3 regions of the Desulfothermus okinawensis JCM 13304 genome follow, and region 2 is predicted to be linked to each of the others. Evidence: riboswitches for the same ligand, from Rfam matches in the RefSeq annotation. Region 2 holds a riboswitch; each other region holds the start of a gene.

Region 1 (7,246 bases), on a different contig from region 2:
TTTATCATCAATTATAATATCATTATCCAGCTTAAATGCGTATATTGTGCTTACCCCTACAACTAGATAAACAATGCAAACTAATGAAAAAGCGAGTAACCTATTTTTCATTTTCAAAACCTCCATTTAAAAATAACACCTGATAACAATTTAATCTTTCCTCAAACCTTAGTTTAACATCTACCTCAAACACCTCTTTCAAAATATCTTCACTAATTACTTTGCTGGAAGGACCAGACTCAATAACTTTTCCCTGTTTTAAAAATATAAGTTCATCACAAAAAGAGGTAGCCTCATTAATGTTGTGGAATACACATATTACACAACTTCTTTTATAGATTACATTTTTCTTAAATATAGAGAGTATTTTCAAACTGTGTTTTATGTCCAGGTTAGAAGTTGGTTCGTCTAAAAGAAAGATTGGAGTATCCTGGGCAAGGGCCCTTGCTATCATAACACGTTGTTTCTCACCTCCACTTAGCTCTGTTATGAGTTTTTTTCTAAGGTCAAATACATCCACCTTCCTTTCCACCTCCCTTACAATTTCAATATCCTCTATAGATGGAAGGGAAAATCTCTTCACATAGGGATATCTCCCCATGGTTATTATCTCATCTACAGTAAAGGGAAAGTTGACACTAAAACTCTGGGGTACATATGAAATCCTTTTTGCTATTTCTGATTTTTTTAAAGATCTTATCTCCTTACCATATAAAAGGACCCTGCCCCTGTCTGGGAATTTATAGCCCATTAATATATCAAGCAATGTGGATTTACCGCTTCCATTTGGCCCAAGAATACCATAAAATTTCCCCTGGCAAAATTTAAGGGATATATCTTTTAAAACTGGTTCATTATTGTATGAAAAAGAGATGTCTTTTGCCTCTAAGATTTGTCTATCCACCTTCAAAAACCCACCTGTTTTTTCCTAAAGATATAGCAAAAAAATGGACCACCAATCAGGGCTGTTAACACGCCTATTGGGACTTCAGTGGGGAGATACGCCCTTGTCAAGGTATCTGCCAGAGTCAACATTATTGCGCCGGCAATAAGGGATGCAGGCAGAAGTTTCAGGTGATTTGGACCTACTACTGACCTCACCATATGGGGAACAAGCAGTCCCACAAATCCTATTATCCCAGAAAAAGAAACACAAACCCCTGTTAAAAGAGAAGAAAAGACAAGTAGTAAGATCCTCACCTTTTTTGGGTCCACACCCATTGAAGATGCAGTTTTTCCGCCCAGGCTGAGCAGGTTTAGATCCCTAAAGTAAAATATAAATACTGCAAAAGAGACAATTAAACAGAGCAATATAAGCAGTCCACTTGTCCAGGTTGAAGAGGCAAAACTGCCAAGTAGCCAAAATACAATCACTGAGACCCTCTCCTGTGCCAGGTATTTACAAAAACTGATCCCTGCTGAAAGTATTGCTGATACTATAACCCCTGAGAGGATAAGATTGTTGGAAGATATCCCACTGCTGGAGGTGGATGAAAGGTATATAACCACCAGGAGTGTAACAAGACCAAATACAAAGGCGAAAAAAGGTACAGTATAGATTCCCAAAAAACTCATACCAAATAACAGGGCCAAAGATGCACCAAATGCAGCCCCTGCAGAGATTCCAAGGGTGTATGGGTCAGCAAGGGGATTTAATAGTATCCCCTGAAAAACAACCCCACAGATGGACAGGGCCCCACCAACTAAGGCAGCACATATTATGCGAGGAAGCCTTACATCCCATATAATGGAATAGTGGATAGTGGAAATATTTTTACAGGTTATGCCTGTAAGTTTGGAAGAGATTATCTTTACAACTTCCAAGAAAGGAATCTTTACAAATCCTTGGGATAGAGAAAAAAACAGGGTTAGTAGAAGAAAAAAAGCTGCTAAAACAAGTTGGAAGTAAAATTTTTTCATAAAAAAATCCCAGTTTGTCTTATATCCTTTGACAAACCAGGATGTCCCATTTTCATCCAGGTCTTTTTAAGGATGCTCACCTTCCCAGGGCGAGATCCAGCTCCATTCAGGCAGGTCTTCTGACTCTAGGGATCAATCTACTCACTGCGCCTTCCCCCCTCCCCGCCACCTTTTTAAGCAAGGACGTAGGTGAAGCAAAAAGTTTTTGACCTTCACACACTGCTACTAGCAAATAGCAAGTCCTTCACTTGAAAAGGTGGCGGGGGAAAGTGGCCCACTGCAGCTTTCGTCCCCCTATCACAGCGATGGGTTCGTTCCCGATTTTCACGGGATTCCCTTTTAAGCCCAAATGGGCACCTGAATGTTCATCAGATGAATTTTCTATTAATAGAGATAATAAAATTCTTCAAGCAAAACTTAAACCCAAGCTTATTAAAATGATAAACCTAGTCTAAACCAAATAAATTCCTTGCAAAGGATAAGCATGGTTAGTATAAAAATCAACTTGATTTTTAGATAAGGAGAAACAAGATGAAGACCTATTTAGATTGCATTCCCTGCTTTGTTCGTCATGCCCTTGATGTTGGGAAAATGATAGGTATAGATGATGGTCTTATGGAGCATTTAATGCGTGAAGTCCTTTTAACATTAAGCCAGATAGATATGTCAAAACCACCTCCATATACAGCTAAACACATTCATGCCTTAATTAGAAAAATAACCAACAATCCTGACCCATACAAAGAAATAAAAGATAGACACAACAAACTGGCACTTGAAAATTATCCCAAACTAAAGTCCATGGTATATAATTCCCAGGACCCATTAAATACAGCCATGAGACTTGCAATGGCTGGAAATGTAATAGATCTTGGGGTGAAAAATGAGATAACCCCAGGTGAAATAAAACAATCCATACTTAATGCCTTATCTGAAGCAGTTATTGGAGATTTTGAACTATTTAAAAATCAAATAGTGAGAGCAAAAAAAATATTATATCTAGCTGACAATGCTGGAGAAATAGTATTTGACAAGGTGTTTATCGAAGAAATAGGACCTGATAAAATCACTTTGGCTGTAAGGGGTAAACCTATTATAAACGATGCAACTGTCTCTGATGCTAATTTCTGTAATTTAGATAAACTTGTCAGGATAATAGATAATGGCTCAGATGCCCCAGGCACCATTTTAGAAGACTGCAAAAAGGAATTTTTAGAAGAATTCTGGAATGCAGATTTAATTATTTCAAAAGGTCAGGGGAATTTTGAGAGTTTAAGTAGTGTGGAACACAACATCTTTTTCTTATTTAAGGCAAAATGTGATGTTATAGCAACACATGCAAAAGTTAAACTGAACTCATTTGTCTTGACACAGCCAATAAAAAATAAATAAAAAAATTTACCTGCTGAAAATATTATTGTAAATCTAAAAAAAGGAGTAGATGCATGCCCACCTATGAATATGAATGCAAAGAGTGCGGTTATAGATTTGAGATGGAGCAGTCAATCACAGATGAACCAATAGATAAGTGCCCTAAATGTGGATCCACTGTTAAACGTCTAATTAGCGGGGGTATGGGTTTTATTTTAGAGGGATCAAGAACCCATACTCCCAGAAGGGATCGAGGCAATGGATGTAGGTTCGAGGCCACTGGTAGGACCTGTTGTGGCAGAAGCGAACCATGCGGAAAAAATCACTGTGAACACTAAAATATCTTACCAGAGTTTATTATTTTGATAAACTCGGGTTAATGCAGAAGTCTAAATAACAATAAAAATAGATATAATTAAAACTCCTTTGTCCAGCCCACATTTGCAAATTCAAATTTATCCTTAAACCTCATATAACAGTGGGCTGCTGCAACAGGACCTGTACAGTGGGAAACTGCAACAAGCTCAACTGAAAAGCGCTCAAGCTCATTTAAGATATTATTTAATGCCTCACCTGGGGGGAAAAAGCCAAGGTGGGTGCCACCTATTACTGCATAGAACTTTTTATGACCTGTCTTTTCTGAAAGGTATCTCAAGATATTCACAACTCCACTGTGGGCACACCCAAGGAGGACAACAGGTCCTTTGTCTGTTTCAATCAACAGGCTTATGTCATCATTAAATGGATCTTCAATATAATTTCCATCCTCTGTTTTTACCAAAAGGCGTCTATCTTTTATTGCAAATTCCTCCTCCTTTGGGATCTCACCTGAGAAATAAATACCTTTTGAGATCTCTGTGAATTCTTTTAAATAGACAAAATTTGCCTTGAGGGAATCTTCCAGGAGTTCCTTTTTAAATCTAATTCCAATATAGATGTAATTTGGTCCCAATGGTGTCTCCAATTTTGCATATTTGGCACCAAAACAATCAGGATGCATATACACATTTGCTCCCCTTGGTGGGTACAGTGCATCTGCAAGTCCACCTGTGTGGTCATAGTGTCCATGGGAAATTACGATCTTATTTATTTCCTTAAAATCCACTCCCAGTATAGATGCATTGTGCTTTAGGGTAAACCCTTGTCCAGTATCAAACAAAATCTTTTTCCCGTCCTTTTCAATTAGGGCAGAAAATCCATGCTCACCTGTTAGTCCAAACATGGAACCGGCAGTATTTTCGCAGAGTATTGTAATTTTTGTCCCCATAGCTTAAACCTCCTGTTTAAAATAAAAAAAGGGCGTGTATACACGCCCTTTTTATCAAAGTTTCATTGTTTTTAAAACCCTATTTTTCATCTAATTTTAGTATTGGTTCCAGAATCTTAGAAAGTGCTTTGGCTGCTGGAGAATCTTGGTGATACTTTATAAAAACATCTCCACTATCTCCAGCTTCCACCAATTTGGGGTCCAGGGGGATTTTTCCAAGAAATGGCACACCACTTTCTTTTGCCAGGGCCTCACCACCTCCTGATTTAAATATATCTACCTCTCTGCCACAGTGAGGGCACACAAAACCACTCATATTCTCAATAACACCTATTACAGGATTTCCAGTATGACGACAGAAATTTATTGAACGTCTAACATCGTCAACTGCCACATCCTGGGGAGTGGTTACTATAACTGCATGGGCATCTTTTCCAAGAAGCTGCATAACAGATAAGGGCTCATCTCCTGTACCAGGAGGACAGTCCACAACAAGATAATCCAGCATGCCCCAGACAACATCTTCTATAAACTGCTTTATCACACCCATCTTAAGTGGGCCTCTCCAGATTACAGAATCCTCTTTGGAAGGCAGTAAAAATCCCAGTGAAATTACAGAAAGATTCTTTGACCATGGGATTGGATACATTCCACTTGCACCAACCTCCGGCCTTGCCCCATCTAGTTTAAGTAAACGGGGAATAGATGGACCATGAACATCAACATCCATGAGTCCAACCTTCTTGCCCTGCATAGACAAACCAACAGCTATATTTGTGGCTATACTGCTCTTCCCAACCCCGCCTTTACCTGAAAGTATTACAATCTTATGCTTTATTCTACTAAGTGCCTTTTTCAACTTTTCATCCTGATATTCCTCGCAAGAACCCTTTTTTGAACAACTCTCACACTCTTTTTTCTCCATATCACATTTTTTCTCACTCATAAACTCAAACCTCCTGATTTTACTAATCTATCCAAATTCCGTAAACTGTCCAACAAAATCAACACAACTAGCCAAGCGAAAAATATATAAGTTCATAATAACACATTGTAAAGGGGAAAAATTAGCCTTATCTAACTTTTTTAAATAAGTAAAATTTTATCCTTGAATATATAAAAGATATCTTCCCCTCATTTCTGGATCTTTTTATAATAATCACCAATTGCCTCGTGCAGGGTATTTGCAGACAGATAGGCACAGTGTTTGTGATCTGTAGGTAAAGAAGGCAATCTATCTAAAACATCCTCCCCTGATATCTTTTCTGCCTCCTCCAAACCCTTACCAAGGGCCATATCACAAACAACAGACCCACACACAGCAGTGGCGATACAACCGTCTGTCCAGTATGAAATTTTATCAATCTTTCCATCTTTTACCTTTATCAAGATCTCCACAGTGTCTCCACATGTGCCAGTAACCTTTCCCTCACCATCACCTTTTTCCAACACATTAAAATATTTTAAGTTTTTCCATATCTCAGCTATTTCCTTCCCATAGGTCTGTTCTACTTTTTTATCCATATCATATTGAAGCCCCTGACAAAATTCATCCAACTCATCCATTTTCAATCCTCCCTCTTAATATTGTAAATTTATTAATATTACAGGCCTAGTTCCTATATTCAATGGGATCTTTGATATTTGCCTCTTCAAATCCTTTAAGCCTAAGCAAACACGCAGGACACTTTCCACACGCAGGTCTTCTACCTTCATAACAAGTATGTGTGTATTTGTACCAATCAAGTCTCCCTAAATCCTTCATCAAGAGCACTGTCTCTTTTTTTGACAGATACATAAGGGGTGCGTGTATTTCAAAGGAAGAATCCACTGCCAGCTCTAAAGTGGCATTTAGAGATTTTATAAAGGTGTTTCTGCAATCAGGGTATCCACTAAAATCGGTCTGAGATACCCCAACTACTATGTTCTTTATTCCATAGAGATAGGCAATGGAAGCAGTAGAAGATATAAAAAATAGATTTCTAAAAGGGACAAACGAAGCTGGAAGGTTTTCGTCCAGATCAAAGGACTTATTAAAATTGCCTGCTTTTTCTAAAAGGGCACTCTTGGAGATCTGTGAGAATAGCCCATCTATTTTGATCTCAAAATGTTTCTCACATCCAGCAAGCTGTGAAAGCTTTTTTGAACACTCAACCTCAATTATATGCCTTTGACCATATAAAAAACAGACACTGAAAATCTTTTTAAATCTTTCTTTTGCCCAGGCAAGACAGGTTGCAGAATCCTGCCCCCCTGATAGGCAAACAATTGCATATTCTCTATCTGTTTGTCTCACCTTAAGTATACCCCCGCCATTAATTATTTCCACCAGGTGAGACATTAAGCACCTTGTAGAGCAAGGTCAAGGCATTTTAAACCACACTTACTTTGTTCCTTCCTCCTTCCTTGGATTTATATAGGGCAGAATCTGCCCATTTGACGGCATCTTTGATATGGTAACCACTTTTGGGATCAAATTCTGATACACCCATACTCACAGTAACCTTTATTGTCCTTTCCCCATCTATTTGAAAATTATACTCCTCTATTTTCTGCCTCAATCGCTCAGCAAAAACATACCCACTATTCTTATCTGTATGGGGCAACACCACAAGAAATTCTTCACCACCAAAACGAATCACATAGTCAATTTCCCTTGCATTATCTTTTATTATACTTGCCAGTTGT
Region 2 (7,246 bases):
CTTATAGTTTGGGGGATTTTGGGGGTAGAATTGTTAGTGGTACTAATAGTCTTTACTTTAAATCACAAATTGATCAAAAGTGAACATCCAATAAGGCTTAAAGAAATCATGGTATTAAGCCCCTTTTGGGGGGTACTTATGAACATACTCTTTGTCATGGGGTCTATTTTTGAATTGGGATACAATATAGTATCGGGGAAATTTTTTTAGGAGTGCCGGGGGAGGGAGTCGAACCCTCACGGGCGCGAGGCCCGCGGGATTTTGAGTCCCGTGCGTCTTCCAATTCCGCCACCCCGGCGTGAGATGGATGATTTATATTTAAATAGTTGTTAGGTGTCAAGTGTAGATTTTTAATTGAAAGGGGTTGTTGGATGATTTTAAATGAAAAATATATTGATGAACTAATTGAGTATATCCGTTCTGGAAACTTGGCCCAGGACTTTGAGTATTCTACTGAAGAAAGGAGGTATGAGATCCTGGATTTTTTGGAAAAGCTCATGGACCTTGGGGAGGTTGCAGATGAAGCAGCCACCAAAATTATATTTAAAAACACTCAACTTGGGGCCTTTTTTGAAAATAGCCAAAAATAACGGCTTTTGTTTGAAGATAATATATATGAATACTCCTTTATGAAACGAAAGCCCTGCAAGTTGTCTTTATGCCAGGGATGGTTAGAAAAAATTAACACATAACCATTATCCTTTACATACTTTTTAGATAATTTTAAAAATTTGTCCCAGGGACAAAATGCCCTTGAGAGACAAAGATCAAAGTCCTTTTCTCTCAGTTCTTCAATGTTTCCCAAAAAAAGTCCTGTATTCTTTATTTGTAGGAAATTTATCATTAAATTTATGAAAACTCCCCTTTTTTTTCTAGGTTCCACCATGAGATAATCTCCATTTTCATACAGAATCCTGAAAGGAATGCCAGGTATACCTGCTCCTGCCCCAATATCCAGCATCTTGAACTGGTTATAATGGTTTGAAAATGGGGAGGTTATGTTAAAAAAATCTGCCAGGTATATGGAATCTAAAATAAGCTCGTCAAAGATTAGTCTGGGTTCCTTGGTGCCAACCATGTTGGCTTTTTCTGCCCATTTGCTTAAATTAAATATAAAAGTGCATAATTTTGTTGTATGGTATGAATGGATATTTATACTGAGATTTGCTTCATGATTTATTTTTTTTAAGATATATCTTTCAAGAGCCTTTTTGTCCATGGGTCTTTATTTTAAAGAAAGTACTTAAACAAGACAATAATGTTTTCTGCTTATTCCATGCTGTGTCTGTGTATGTGATCTGTGTCTGTGGTCTGTAACTTCCCTATACTCACACATACACCCCCACTCACACTTTCACATACACCCTTCACCCTTCTACCTTCTACTAATAACTAAAGACTAATAACTAATCACTATTCACTTGATCCATAACCCAATCAATAATCGGAGCTAAAGAAATAGGCAGATACTTAAAAAAATTATTGACTATCAAACAAAGTTAGGTTTATCTAATTTCTCCATTAAAGGAACTAGGAGGATATATGAAAGAATTTACAATTGCCCTTGCTGGGAACCCCAATTCTGGTAAGACCACGCTTTTTAATTTACTTACTGGCGCTAGGCAGCATGTTGGAAATTATCCAGGTATTACAGTTGAGAAGAGGGAGGGATATGTAAAACATGGCGAAGTGACTCTGAGGATTGTGGATCTTCCAGGAACCTATTCTCTCACTGCCTATTCCCAGGAAGAGTTGGTGGCCAGGAATTTTATTGTAAATGAGAAACCTTCTCTAGTTGTTGATGTTATTGATGCCACAAATTTAGAGAGACACATGTATTTAGCTGTACAGTTTATGGAACTTGGTGTTCCACTAATCCTGGCTTTAAATATGATGGATGAGGTAAAAAAGAAGGGTATGGAGATAGATATTGACAGACTTTCTTCCCTTTTGAAATGTCCTGTGGTGCCCATGGTGGCCAAAAAGGGGATAGGGAAAAATGAATTAATTGAACAAGTGGTTGAATGTTCCATTAATGAAAGGGATTGGGTGCCTATTACTATTTCTTATGGACCAGATTTGGATCCTGTAATTGAAAAAATGTCAGAACTTATAAGAGAAAGTAACTTTTTAACTGAAAAATATCCTCCTCGCTGGATAGCTTTGAAGTATTTGGAAGAGGATGAAGATATATTGTGCAAGGGGGATAAGCAAGATAAAGGTGTGTCTAGTGGGTTAAAAGCACTTGCAAAAGAGGTATCAAAACACTGTGAGAAGACCCTAAACACTGTGCCAGAAGCCATAATCGCTGATTATAGGTATGGATATATAAACTCTTTACTAAAAGGAGTGATAAAAAGGCGTTTTGATACTGATAGATTGGATATATCTGATAAAATAGATAAGGTGCTTACCCATAGGTTCATTGGTCCACTCATTATGGTATTTGTCCTCTATCTTATGTTCAAGATGACTTTTTTGTTTGGGGAATATCCCCTTGCATTGATTGAGAAGTTTTTTGGGCTACTGTCTAATGTTGCATCCAAATACCTTCCGCCGGGTTTTTTTAAATCTCTTGTTGTTTCCGGGATCATAGATGGTGTTGGTGGGGTTATGAGCTTTGTTCCTCTTATAATGATAATGTTTTTCATACTGGCCTTTTTAGAAGACAGTGGGTACATGGCCAGGATGGCCTATATGCTGGATAGGGTTTTAAGGATATTTGGTCTCCACGGATATTCTGTGATGCCCTTTATCATTTCCGGGGGAATTCCCGGAGGGTGTGCTGTTCCAGGAATAATGGCCACCAGGACGCTCAGGGGACCCAAGGAGAAGATAGCAACTATTCTAACGGCACCATTTTTTTCCTGCGGAGCAAAGGTCCCTGTTTTTTTGCTCCTTGCTGGGGCTTTTTTCCCAAAAAGCGGTGACAAGATTATGTTTGCTTTGACCATTTTTTCCTGGCTATGGGCACTTGTTATAGCCAAGTTATTTAGAACCACTGTAATTCCAGGAGAATCCACTCCCTTTGTGATGGAACTTCCACCTTATAGGCTACCAACGTTAAAGGGCCTTATTATCCACACATGGGAGAGGGTCTGGCAATATTTGAGAAAGGCTGGAACAGTTATTTTACTGATCTCTATTATAATTTGGGCAGGTATGAGCTTTCCATCTCCTCCTAAAAAATTAATAGATCCCATTAACAAGAAGCTGGAGATTTTAGAGATGGAGATCTCTAAAACTGATATCACCCAGGAGAAAAAAAATGAGATTTTACAACAAATACAAAAATTAAAGGGAGAGAAGAAGAAGATATCACTTATAAATTCCTTTGCAGGAAGATTGGGTATAATGGTGGAGAATGTAACAAAAATAGCCGGGTTTGACTGGAGGAGTAATATTGCCCTTTTAGGGGGTATTGCTGCCAAAGAGGTAATTGTTTCTACCCTTGGAACTGCTTATTCTTTAGGGGAAGTTGATGTGGACAACTCCTCTTCTTTATCAAAGAGGATAGCAAGTGATCCAAACTGGAATAATATCAAGGCCATAAGTTTTATGGTCTTTGTCCTAATTTATGCTCCATGTTTTGTGTCCCTTGTTACCATTGCCCAGGAATCAAATTGGAAATGGGCTGTATTTTCCGTGACTTTTAATACCATAACTGCATTTTTGGTCTCTGTGTTAATTTATCAAGTAGGCATAAGGTTTTTTTAGCCCATTGACTTTTGTTGGGAATTTTATTAGACAGATAAAAAATAAATGAGAGATGTCTCCTAACATCTCGGAACACGGTGAAAATCCGTGGCGGTCCCGCCGCTGTAATCGGGGAGGTTGTCCTGCCTAGGGATCAGGTGTTTATCCTGGTCCGGTCACTCTCAAGGTCCACCTTGGGGGGAAGGCCGTGGGGCATACTGATGATCCGAGAGCCAGAAGACCTGTTAGGGGATATATATTTCGGAGTCCTGATGGTAAAGGGACCCGGGAAGACAAATGTGTTTTCCTGGGTCCCTTTTTTATTTGGCAAAAAATAGTGGTCCACAGCAAAAAAGGTCAAAAAAAAGGAGGTATGAGCCATGAAGAAAAGTGTTATATCCTATCGTCGCAGGTGCAAAAAACTAGGGAAAAATACCGGTCTTTCCCACTATATCCTCTTGACCCCAAAGGCCAAGAAATAGGTAAGTGGTAGCTTATGAATAAAACAACATATGTGAATACCGGTTATGGTCCCAGATTTTCTGTCCTGGAAATAGGGGTAGCTGATAGGGTTGCTGTTGTTGAAGGAGATAGTGGATTCTGGGCAATTATAGATTCATCTGAGCTTCCAGAGGTGCTTGGAGGGAGACTTACAGAGGACTTCCTCAAAAAGGAGAAGGAGTTCAAAGAGGAGATGGAGAATCTCAGGTTCAAGCTGCCTCCATCTGCTGTTTACTTTAACCCCACAGATAGGTGTAATTTTGACTGCACCTACTGCTATCTCCCCAGGGATAGGAGGAAAAACGGCATTTCAATGAGTGGTGAAGAGGTCTGTTCCCATCTGGGAAAGCTCCTATCCTTTTTTAAAGAAGTCCTTGGAGATGAGGCCAAACCCCAGGTGATATTCCACGGTGCTGAACCAATGATGGCAAAAGAGGCTGTTTTTGAGGGGATATCAAAATACAAAGACCACTTTCTCTTTGGCATACAGACAAATGGGACCCTTTTAAATGATGAGGACCTTAGGTTTATTAAGGAGAATCAGGTTGGACTTGGTATATCCCTGGACGCTCCAGTGGAGGAGCTTGCCAATACCACAAGGAAGAGTTGGTCGGGAAAAGGTGGGTTTAAAAAGGTAGTTGAAGTTATTGAAAAACTATCAGATTATCCTGCATACAATGTGATTACCACTGTTACAAAATACAATGTGTCAGTGCTAAAGGACCTGGTTAAGTTCTATTTTGATCTAAGTGTTCCAGTGATCATGCTAAATCCCGTTCGTTGTACCCAGGAAGGTGGAAGACTCTCTAAACCAGATGACATGGTGTTTTTAAAGGAAATCACAGAGGCACTGGATTATAGTTATGAGCTCTATGAAACTTCAGGGAGAAAGGTAGTAGTAGCCAACTTCGCAAATATCCTTGCAGGAATCCTGGGACCTACTGGTAGGAGACTTATGTGTGATATATCTCCATGTGGTGGAGGAAGGTGTTTTTTTGCACTGGCTGCCAATGGAGATATCTTCCCGTGTAGTGAATTTATTGGCATACCAGAGTTTAAGGCGGGAAACATAAAGGATGATTCCATATCTGATATCCTGAAAAGAGACCAGATTAAGATGGTGACCAGTAGAATGGTTGAAAAGATAGAACCATGTAAATCCTGTGCTGTGAGACATTTTTGTGGTGCTCCCTGTCCAGCAGAGGTCTATATGCTCAATGGAGATCTAAACACCGTTGCACCATTTTGTAATTTCTACGAAGGACTTATTAGATATGCCTTTAAGGTGATATCCCTTGGCAGGGAAAACGCCTATCTCTGGGATGGCTGGGAAGAGGAAACTGAATGTACTTATAATTTTGCTTAAACATTATGAGGCTGTGGACCACTATTTACAAATTTTTCTAAAAAATTTGTTCTTGACTTGGAAAAGAAAATCAATATAATCAACTCTCGTTGCATTGATCCCCGGTAGCTCAAGCGGCAGAGCGGGTGACTGTTAATCACCATGTTGGCGGTTCAAGTCCGCCCCGGGGAGCCAGAAAAAGCAAAATAATTAAGGCCACTTAGAGAGAGTCTCTAGGTGGCTTTTTTGGTTTTGAAATTAGTCACCTTTTGCGAGATTGGGGTGGAGACTTTGGGGGGAAGTTTCTTTGCAAACCACCATTTTTAATTGCTTGGGTTGAAACAAAGGGTACATTCCTATCTAAACTGCCTTAATTGACCAACTCATTTGCTATAAGCTCTGCCTGTTTTAAAAGAGTTTCCGTGGCAAGCTGCTGCATATCTGGAGGATAGCCAAATTGCCTTAAGGTTCTTTTGATGATGACCCTTAATTTTGCCCTTGCACTTTCCCTTATTGTCCAATCTATGCTTGTGTTTTTCTTTACTTTATTAAATAAAACAGTAGCAAGTTCTCTGAGTTTCTCTTTTCCCATAAGTTCTCTTGCGCTTTCATTATCAGCAACTGCACAATAAAAGGCATACTCATAATCAGATAATCCCATTTCTTCTGGCTCTTTATCACTTTCTTTTATCTCTTTTGCAAGTTTTATAAGCTCATCTATAACTTCAGCTGCTGTTAAAATTTTATTGTTATATTTTCTTATTAAATCTTCCAAGGATTGCATAAGGGATTTACTTTTTACAAAATTTACTTTCATTCGTCCTTTGATTTCATCATTAATAAGTTTTTTTAAGGTTTCAATTGCCAAATTCTTATGTTTTAACTCTTTTATCTCTTCTAAAAATTCATCAGATAAAATTGAAATATCAGGCTTTTTCAATCCTGCTGCATCAAATATGTCAATAACACCATTTGAGGATATGGCTTTGTCTATAATCTGTTTTATTGCTGTCTGATAATTTTCAATGGTTCCTTCATTTTTTGTGTTAAATTTTATAAGCCTTGATTTTACAGCTTGAAAAAACGCTACTTCCTCTTTTACTTTCATGGCTTCAGGGTGGGGCACTGCTATTGCAAAGGCCTTTGACAGTGCAGTAACAGCATCAACATATCTTTTTTTCCCATTTTCAAGCCCAAGGATAAAATCTTCTGCTTCAAGTATGATATTGAGCTTTTGGGAAGTATCTGCATTAAAATATCTTTTGTAGTCAAAACCATAAAGCATATCCCTGACGACTTCTAACTTTTCAAACATTATCCTTAGTGCTTCTTCCTGTAGTTTAGCAGGGTCTCCTTTGCCACCACTTTCTGCATAAAAAGATAAAGCCTCTTTTAAATCTGAAGCTATACCTATATAGTCAACTATAAGCCCACCTGTTTTATCCTTATAAACTCTATTTACCCTTGCTATTGCCTGCATTAAGGTATGGCCTTTCATTGGCTTATCAATATACATAGTGTGGAGACAGGGCACATCAAAACCTGTTAGCCACATATCTACAACTATTACAAGCTTTAGCTCGTCTTCTGGGTCCTTAAATCTATCTGCAAGGATTTTTCTCTGTTCTTTTGTTAAATAAAATTTTGAAATTTCAGGTCCATCTGAAGATGATGTTGTCATCACAACCTTTATTTTTCCTTTTT
Region 3 (7,246 bases), on a different contig from region 2:
TCATCTTCCCCCTTTTGCCTATAACCTTACCCATGTCCTCCTTGGCCACTTTTAGTTCTAGAAGAGGCATGCGTACATTCTCTAAATTTTCCTCTATTACTACCTCTTCTGGCCTGTCCACAATTTCCTTTACAAGCTTTTCAACAAATTCTTTCATCACTATCCACTCTCTTGTTAAAGGTGAGACAAAAAAGAGCCAAAAAACCAATCCAAAATTGGATGATTAACTTAGTAGATTTTATACTCTAGTCTGCATTTTTGCAAGGGTAGATGCTCGCTTTTACATATGTTGTGTTGACCTACTTTTAGTTTAGTTGTTTATTCAGGTTGTAAAAGGATATAACATTATCTTTTAAGAGTTGAGATTTCTGCCGAGGCTTTAGACCATTTTCTTTGACGAATTGTATGTATTCTTTGGAGATTTTTTGTCCCCCATCACTATTTAATAGTATTTTGTTTATGTCGTAGAGATTCATATTTACTATGGATTCTACATCTTCTTTACTAGATTTTCCTTGTTGTAAGGTAATTCCTATATGGACATGGATATTTTTTAATAATTCAATGGTACTTAGTTCAACATGATCAATTACTATTTGCTTGTGAAGCGCATTATAATTACTTAAGATTTCCAAAGTTTTTTTGGTAATCTCGTATTTGTTGTTTCTCGGTGTATGAATCCCAATTCTTTTATTCTCTGGCAAATAGTTTATGCACCAATCTAGTTGTTCAATAAATATCTTTTCTTGGTCTTGGTCGTATCCATCTAGACCTATTTCTCCTATACCAAGACATTTAGGATCTTTCATGCTATTTTCTAGGGCCTTTTTTATTTCAGTGGGTAGATTCTGTTTGTCCTTCAATTCCCTGCAAATAGTCCTGGGATGTATTCCCACTTTATAAAAAAAAGGAGAATTGACTTTAGATATATTCCTTGTGATTTTTGCTAAATAGTCCCAGTATTGGGCATATTGGGATATATCTTTGATTTTATCATTATACGCCCAAACAATACCTCCAATATTGTTGGAATAGTACTTTTGGGGGAAATCTCTGTCTCTTTTTATCAAGATATCCCCATGCATATGGGAGTCAATTGCAACTATCATCTCATCCCTCCATTATAGTTGATGGGGAATTCTAAAATCCAATTAAGAATATTGTCAAATCATAATATTTAAATAAAACTATTGACTATTTGAAAATGAAAAATTATTAGCCATTTTGTGGTGCCCAAATTATGGGCTTAAAAGGGAAGCCAGTGAAAATCTGGCACGGTCCCGGCCGCTGTGACAGGGGACGAAAGCTGCAGATGGCCACTTCCCCGCCACCTTTTTAAGCAAGGACGTAGGTGAAGACAAAAGTTTTTGACCTTCACACACTGCTACTAGCAAATAGCAGGTCCTTCACTTGAAAAGGTGGCGGGGTGGGAAGGAGCAGTGAGTAGGATGATCCTGGAGTCAGAAGACCTGCCACAATAATTTTTTTTCATAATCTGCCAGGGACAGATTAGCCTTTAAGGGTGAAGAAAACTCGGGTGCAACCCTTTAACTGGATTTGTGTCCAGTTAAAGGGTTTTTTTATTTTTAATTATCTTTTAAAAGGAGGTAGCTGGCATGAGGTTTTTAAGGGTTTTATTTGTAGCAATTATTTTATCAACATTGATCCTGGGCAGGGGAATGGCTATGCAAAATCAAAAATCAAAAACTGCAATCGTGGTTGCAGCATTTGGTACCACGTATCCCAAAGCGCTAAAGTCTCTTATCAATGTAAAGGAGGCAATAGAGAAGGACTTTCCCTCTGTTGAGGTGAAAATGGCATTTACTTCAAATATTATAAGAAAAATCTGGCATAAAAGGCAGAACGATCCTAAATGGAAAAATAGAAAGGATATCCCAAGTGATATACTCCATGTAAAGGGTCCCCTTGCAACCATTGCTGATTTGCAAGATGAGGGATATAGGACAATTATTGTTCAGCCAACTCATTTCTACGCAGGTGAAGAGTTTATGGACCTAAGTTCATATATAAATGGACTAAATTCCATTAAGACACTAAAGAAAAAATATATGCCCTTTGAAAAATTGGTTATTGGACGTCCAATAACAGGTATGTGGGGTCCAAAACACGACTATATTGAAGATATTGAAAAGACAGCAAAGGCCCTTAAGGATGATGTTATGTATGCGAAGAAAAAACACGCGGCCCTGGTATATATGGGACATGGAAATGAATTTTTCTCAACAGGTATCTATGCTCAGCTTCAAAAAAAGATGAGACAGATGTATCCTGGGGTAAAGATATTCATTGGTACAGTTGAAGGATTTCCTACTTTAGAGGATGTGGTATCTGGACTGGTCCACTGCAAGGTAAAGAGGGTGGTGCTAAAGCCACTTATGATGGTGGCAGGTGACCATGCAAATAATGACATGGCAGGAAATGATAAAGATTCCTGGAAATCTGTGATTAAATCCAAAGGGATTAAAGTCTATCCAGTAATAAAAGGCCTGGGCGAGAATCCCGAGATAGTAAAAATAATTGTAGAACATGTAAGGCAAGCAGCAAAAGATAATGGGATTGATTTAGATTAAAGAATAGAGGGGAGATTTTACTCCCCTCTATTCTTTAGAAACATGCTTCCGTTACATAGAATTTGGGTCCTGGTATTCTGATTGCCTGTCCAATTACGCAGTTTTTTTCAAAAAATAATGGTAGTCCCTTGAGAAATCCAAGAAATTTTTCTTTTGCCTCTACTCCATCCACTACCATAAACGTACTTTTACCATTGCTTGCCACATAGGTTATGTGCTTTCCATCTTTAGAAAAATAGGGAAAATCAGTCCATGTATATGTTTTGCCCTCCACACCATCTAGTACTATAAAATACTTCTTATTTTTCACAGCAATGTATGCCAGGTGTTTCCCATCATTAGAGAATTTAGGACGCCTTACAAAGTCGTAGCCTTTACCTTCTTTTCCATCCAGTACAATAAACCACCTTTTTCCCTTTCTGGCCCTATAGGCTACATGTTTTCCATCACTGGATACCACTGGTAGGCCTACTGAGTCATAAAATTTTTGAGGTTTATTATTTATAAAAACAGCTCCTTTTTTTTCTCTAACCCCCATATAAAAAAGCTCACTTCCCTTTGAAAAGAAGTAAACTCCAATTTGATCCAATTTAGGTCCTTGTTTTCCATCTAACACAATAAACATTTTTTTGTCTTCATAACCCATGAAGGCAATGTTTTTACCATTATATGAAAATATGGGGGTCCCAACAAATTGATAGGCTTTAGATTCTTTTCCGTCTATAACTGCAAAAAAATCCCTATTAATCCTTCCAACAAAGGCAATGTGTTTTGAATCAGCACTAAACACTATGTCTTTTACTTCATCATAAGAAGAACCTCCAACTATTTTTCCGTCCATGACAACACTGTATTTGTCTTTTATTTTAACAGCATAGGCAATGTGTCTGGAATCTGGGCTGAAATGGGGCTTTAAAACAAGGTCATATTCTTTAAGTTCCTGGTTGTTTAGACAAATGGTTGATTTGCCATTGTCTTTTAAAGCCACAATGGCAATTTTTTTTGAATCAGGGCTAATTACAGGTGATATTTTTTCAGCTACGGCCTTATAGCCTTTCCAGGGATTTCCATTTACCACTAAAAATTCCCTCTGATCTGCGGTGGCAATGAATATTATCTTTTTCCCATCAGGGGTAAATTGGGCATTGTACACCTCATCAAATCCCTCAGACAATTGGTTATTATATAAGACATAGGCCCTGTCTTTGATCTTTCCCATAACCAAAAAATTTTTCCCATCTGGAGAAAATCGGGGGTATCCCTTGGCAATTCTGGAAAACTCAATTGTTTTTTTGCCATCCACCACAGCGATCATTTTCTCTTTGTCCTTTGATATGCAAACAAATCCAATGTGTTTTAAGTCAGGTGAAGGAACTACTGATGCCGGGATCAATGAATAACCAACAGGGCATGTCCCTTTAAAGAAGACCTGTTCTTTTAACGTGGTGGCATATAACTTTGCGGTCAGTAAGTATGTTAATGCCAAGGTGAGGAGAATAATTTTTTTTAGTTTCATTTAAACCTCCATTTTTAGAAAATTTTGTGGTATCTCTGGTCTAGATAAATAAAATCCTTGGGCATAGTCAAATCCTAGTTTGTTGATTAACCTCAGTTTTTGGGGGGAGTCTATTCCCTCTCCCACAAGGGCTATGTTCCTAAACAAAGATAACTCTGAGATTGATTTTAAAAGATAGCCAGTTATTGGTTGGGTGGCAGTTTTATTAATCAATTCCTTGTCGATCTTTAGAAAATCCACATGAAGTGAAGTAAACACATTTAGATTTGAGAATCCAGATCCAAAATCATCAATGGCAAATTTGACTCCGTATTTTTCCTTTAATTTTAAAATAGTAATATTTATATCTTCAAATTCTGAAAATTCTGAGATTTCTATGAGCTCTATACAGATTTGTTCTAGATTCATGGAAAGATTTTTAAAGTTTTCAAAAATATTAGTTAACATTTCCATATATTGATAAAAATATTTTGGGATAATATTAAAAAAATAGACATGAGAATCTTTTGTTTCCAATTTATGTTGTAAGGCTTTATTAATTATAATTTCATCACTTTTTAAGTTCATTTTAAAGTATTCTAATACGTCAATAAATTGTGATGCATTGTAAGTTTTCCCTTCATATAATATTCTGCTTAATACTTCATACCCAAATAATTTATTAGTGTTTAAATCCCATATACCTTGAAGTGATGGAACTATATATTTTGAGAAGTCTTTACTTGATATAAAATCAGTAAATTTAATTAGTTTGTTAAATATTGGAAAAGTCATTTTGTCTAAATAGTAGGTTCCAATTAAATTTTGATTCTTTATATATTTTGCAAATAATATTAAATAATTAACAGCAATTTCAATGTCTTGAAAATCATATGGATAACAAATTACTGCAATTCTATAATCTAATCTGATAATAGAATCTGAGATGTCAATAGATATTGGCTTTTTTAATTCATTTTCAATTCTTTTTAATTTTAATTTACATTGGTCAATATTTCCATATAAAATTAAAATGAAGTCATCTGCATATATATTTTCTAGGTAATCATTTGTTCTTAAATATTTTATAATTCTTTCACACAAAATTTCCAAAATTTTATTTGTAGTTTTAAATCCATATTTAAATCCAAGAAATGAAAAATTACATACATCAATATGGGCTATTATACATTCGCTTCTTTTTATCCTTGATAAATATTTCTTTTTTACATTATAAGTTTTTTTCTTTATCTTGGGAAGTAAGTGTTTCACGGAAATCTCCTGTAAGTTTGATTTAAATATTATATGATTAGTTTTATTAATTGAAGTTATTCGATATTTTTATTGTCACTATGAAATATAATGCATCCAATTATTTGCATATGTCAAGTTGGAGAGGTAATGAAAAAAGTTTTCATTCAATCATAAATTTTTTTCTTTAAAAAATTATTAATATGGTATAAAAAATTAATGGTTGGCTTTAAACAAATGGTTGAACTTTAAATTACAGTGGGAGGGGTTATGGTAAAAATTTTTAGGGTCTTGCTGGTTACTTTTATTTTTATATGTTGTTCTTCTTATGGTTTTTCAATGCCATCCTATACTGAAATCTGTGCCCAATTGAGGAGTGTTTCAGGATGGAGCTCGGGTAAGTGTGATGGCATGAATGCTAAAGCCACTCCAATGGGAGACATGGTTAGTGCGCAAAAAGAATACTTAAAGGGAAATAAAAAAGTGGAGGTAATGGTACTGTCTGGTATGAATGCCATGGGCATGTGGGCACCTTATCAAAACAATATGCAGATAGATACCTCTGATCAATTTGTAAAAGTTACCAATATCAAAGGTCACAATGTTGCCATCTCTTATGAAAAGGGGGACAAAAGTGGAGGAATAACCATTGCCTTTAATTCAAAGAAAAATCCAGGAATGGTTAATGCTGTATTGGTTTTTAGTTTCTCAAACATGCACTGGAAAGATGCCCTTGAATTTGCCAAGAAATTTGACTGGGATAAGCTCCATAAGCTTTTTAAGTAATCTAGGGGGCAAAATTGCCCCCTTAACTTATATCCACACCTTAAAAAATTCTTTTATATCCTTTCCATTAGTTATGTGTTCAATTATTGAGCTACCAAATACAATGCCGTCTATGTAAGGATTTATTTCTATTAATTGAGAAGGAGACTTTATACCAAATCCAATGGCAAGGGGAAGGTCGAATATCTCCCTTGCTGACTTTAATTTTTGTTTAAGCTCCTCTGGAAGTCGGTCCCTGGCGCCAGTTGTTCCCAGTACTGATACAAAATAGACAAATCCAGATGTGAGTTTACTGTATTTTTCAAGTCTTATGCTATATGTATTTAGACCAACCAGATAAATGAGAGATATGTTGTGGGAATCAAAGATTGGTTTTATGGGAATACTTTCCTCCAACGGTAGGTCAGCTATAATTATCCCGGACGCCCCGCTCTCTTTTAGACCTTTTGCCAGTTTCTCAAATCCATATTTAAAAAATGGATTGCAATAACCCATGAGAACTACTTCACATGAGAGGTCTTTTTTGTTCTTGTTTAAACCTTCCAGTATCCATTCTAAATTGACTCCGTTTTCAAGCGCAATGTTAGAAGCCTTCTCAACTACCGGACCATCTGCCACTGGGTCTGAAAATGGGACTCCTATTTCAATTATATCTGCACCACATTCATCCATTTCTTTTATATAGTCCCAGAATTTCTTTTTATTGGGATATCCTGCGGGCAAAAAGGGCATTATTGTTTTTTTGCCCTGTTTATTTTTCTTATGGAAAATGTTTTCAAGAATGTTTTTTGACATATGTGTCCTCCACAATTTATTTTATATGCTCAAATACAATATCCAGGTCCTTATCTCCCCTGCCAGATAGATTCACAACAACATGGTAGTCCCTATCAACTTTATCTTTTAATGTGGTAGCCCAGAAAACAGCATGGGAGCTTTCAAGTGCTGGTATTATTCCTTCTTTTTTAGAGAGTAGTTTAAAGGCTGATAGGGCCTGGCTGTCGTTTACACTCACATATTCAGCCCTTTTTATCTCCTTTAAATACGCGTGCTCTGGTCCAACCCCTGGATAATCAAGGCCTGGTGCCACAGAGTGGGATGGGAGGATCTGACCATCTTCTGT

What was found. Region 2 has a riboswitch for cobalamin ahead of cbpB (peptide-modifying radical SAM enzyme CbpB). Riboswitches for the same ligand answer to the same signal wherever they lie in the genome.
Region 1: another riboswitch for cobalamin. It lies ahead of ACYQ0O_RS05625 (FecCD family ABC transporter permease); the one in region 2 lies ahead of cbpB (peptide-modifying radical SAM enzyme CbpB).
Region 3: another riboswitch for cobalamin. It lies ahead of ACYQ0O_RS01905 (sirohydrochlorin cobaltochelatase); the one in region 2 lies ahead of cbpB (peptide-modifying radical SAM enzyme CbpB).

What each region holds. Positions count from the first base shown of each region.
Region 1 covers NZ_BAAIEW010000011.1:18,594-25,839, forward strand. Annotated here, with positions in the region: gene ACYQ0O_RS05615 (ABC transporter substrate-binding protein) at 1-111, opposite strand, end outside; gene ACYQ0O_RS05620 (ABC transporter ATP-binding protein) at 101-904, opposite strand; gene ACYQ0O_RS05625 (FecCD family ABC transporter permease) at 907-1,920, opposite strand; cobalamin riboswitch at 2,013-2,296, opposite strand; gene ACYQ0O_RS05630 (damage-control phosphatase ARMT1 family protein) at 2,452-3,312, shown strand; gene ACYQ0O_RS05635 (FmdB family zinc ribbon protein) at 3,366-3,629, shown strand; gene ACYQ0O_RS05640 (MBL fold metallo-hydrolase) at 3,707-4,558, opposite strand; gene ACYQ0O_RS05645 (P-loop NTPase) at 4,638-5,504, opposite strand; gene ACYQ0O_RS05650 (iron-sulfur cluster assembly scaffold protein) at 5,693-6,124, opposite strand; gene queC (7-cyano-7-deazaguanine synthase QueC) at 6,171-6,899, opposite strand; gene ACYQ0O_RS05660 (GGDEF domain-containing protein) at 6,931-7,246, opposite strand, start outside.
Region 2 covers NZ_BAAIEW010000035.1:23,839-31,084, forward strand. Annotated here, with positions in the region: gene ACYQ0O_RS12000 (hypothetical protein) at 1-210, shown strand, start outside; tRNA gene ACYQ0O_RS12005 (tRNA-Leu) at 214-298, opposite strand; gene ACYQ0O_RS12010 (hypothetical protein) at 372-590, shown strand; gene ACYQ0O_RS12015 (16S rRNA (guanine(527)-N(7))-methyltransferase RsmG) at 554-1,219, opposite strand; gene feoB (ferrous iron transport protein B) at 1,543-3,717, shown strand; cobalamin riboswitch at 3,761-3,960, shown strand; gene cbpB (peptide-modifying radical SAM enzyme CbpB) at 4,193-5,563, shown strand; tRNA gene ACYQ0O_RS12030 (tRNA-Asn) at 5,662-5,737, shown strand; partial or broken gene ACYQ0O_RS12035 (DUF3387 domain-containing protein) at 5,913-7,246, opposite strand, start outside.
Region 3 covers NZ_BAAIEW010000003.1:24,733-31,978, forward strand. Annotated here, with positions in the region: gene ACYQ0O_RS01895 (KH domain-containing protein) at 1-157, opposite strand, end outside; gene ACYQ0O_RS01900 (TatD family hydrolase) at 306-1,109, opposite strand; cobalamin riboswitch at 1,211-1,491, shown strand; gene ACYQ0O_RS01905 (sirohydrochlorin cobaltochelatase) at 1,617-2,591, shown strand; gene ACYQ0O_RS01910 (TolB-like translocation protein) at 2,626-4,107, opposite strand; gene ACYQ0O_RS01915 (EAL domain-containing protein) at 4,108-5,358, opposite strand; gene ACYQ0O_RS01920 (hypothetical protein) at 5,608-6,123, shown strand; gene trpA (tryptophan synthase subunit alpha) at 6,151-6,918, opposite strand; gene trpB (tryptophan synthase subunit beta) at 6,935-7,246, opposite strand, start outside.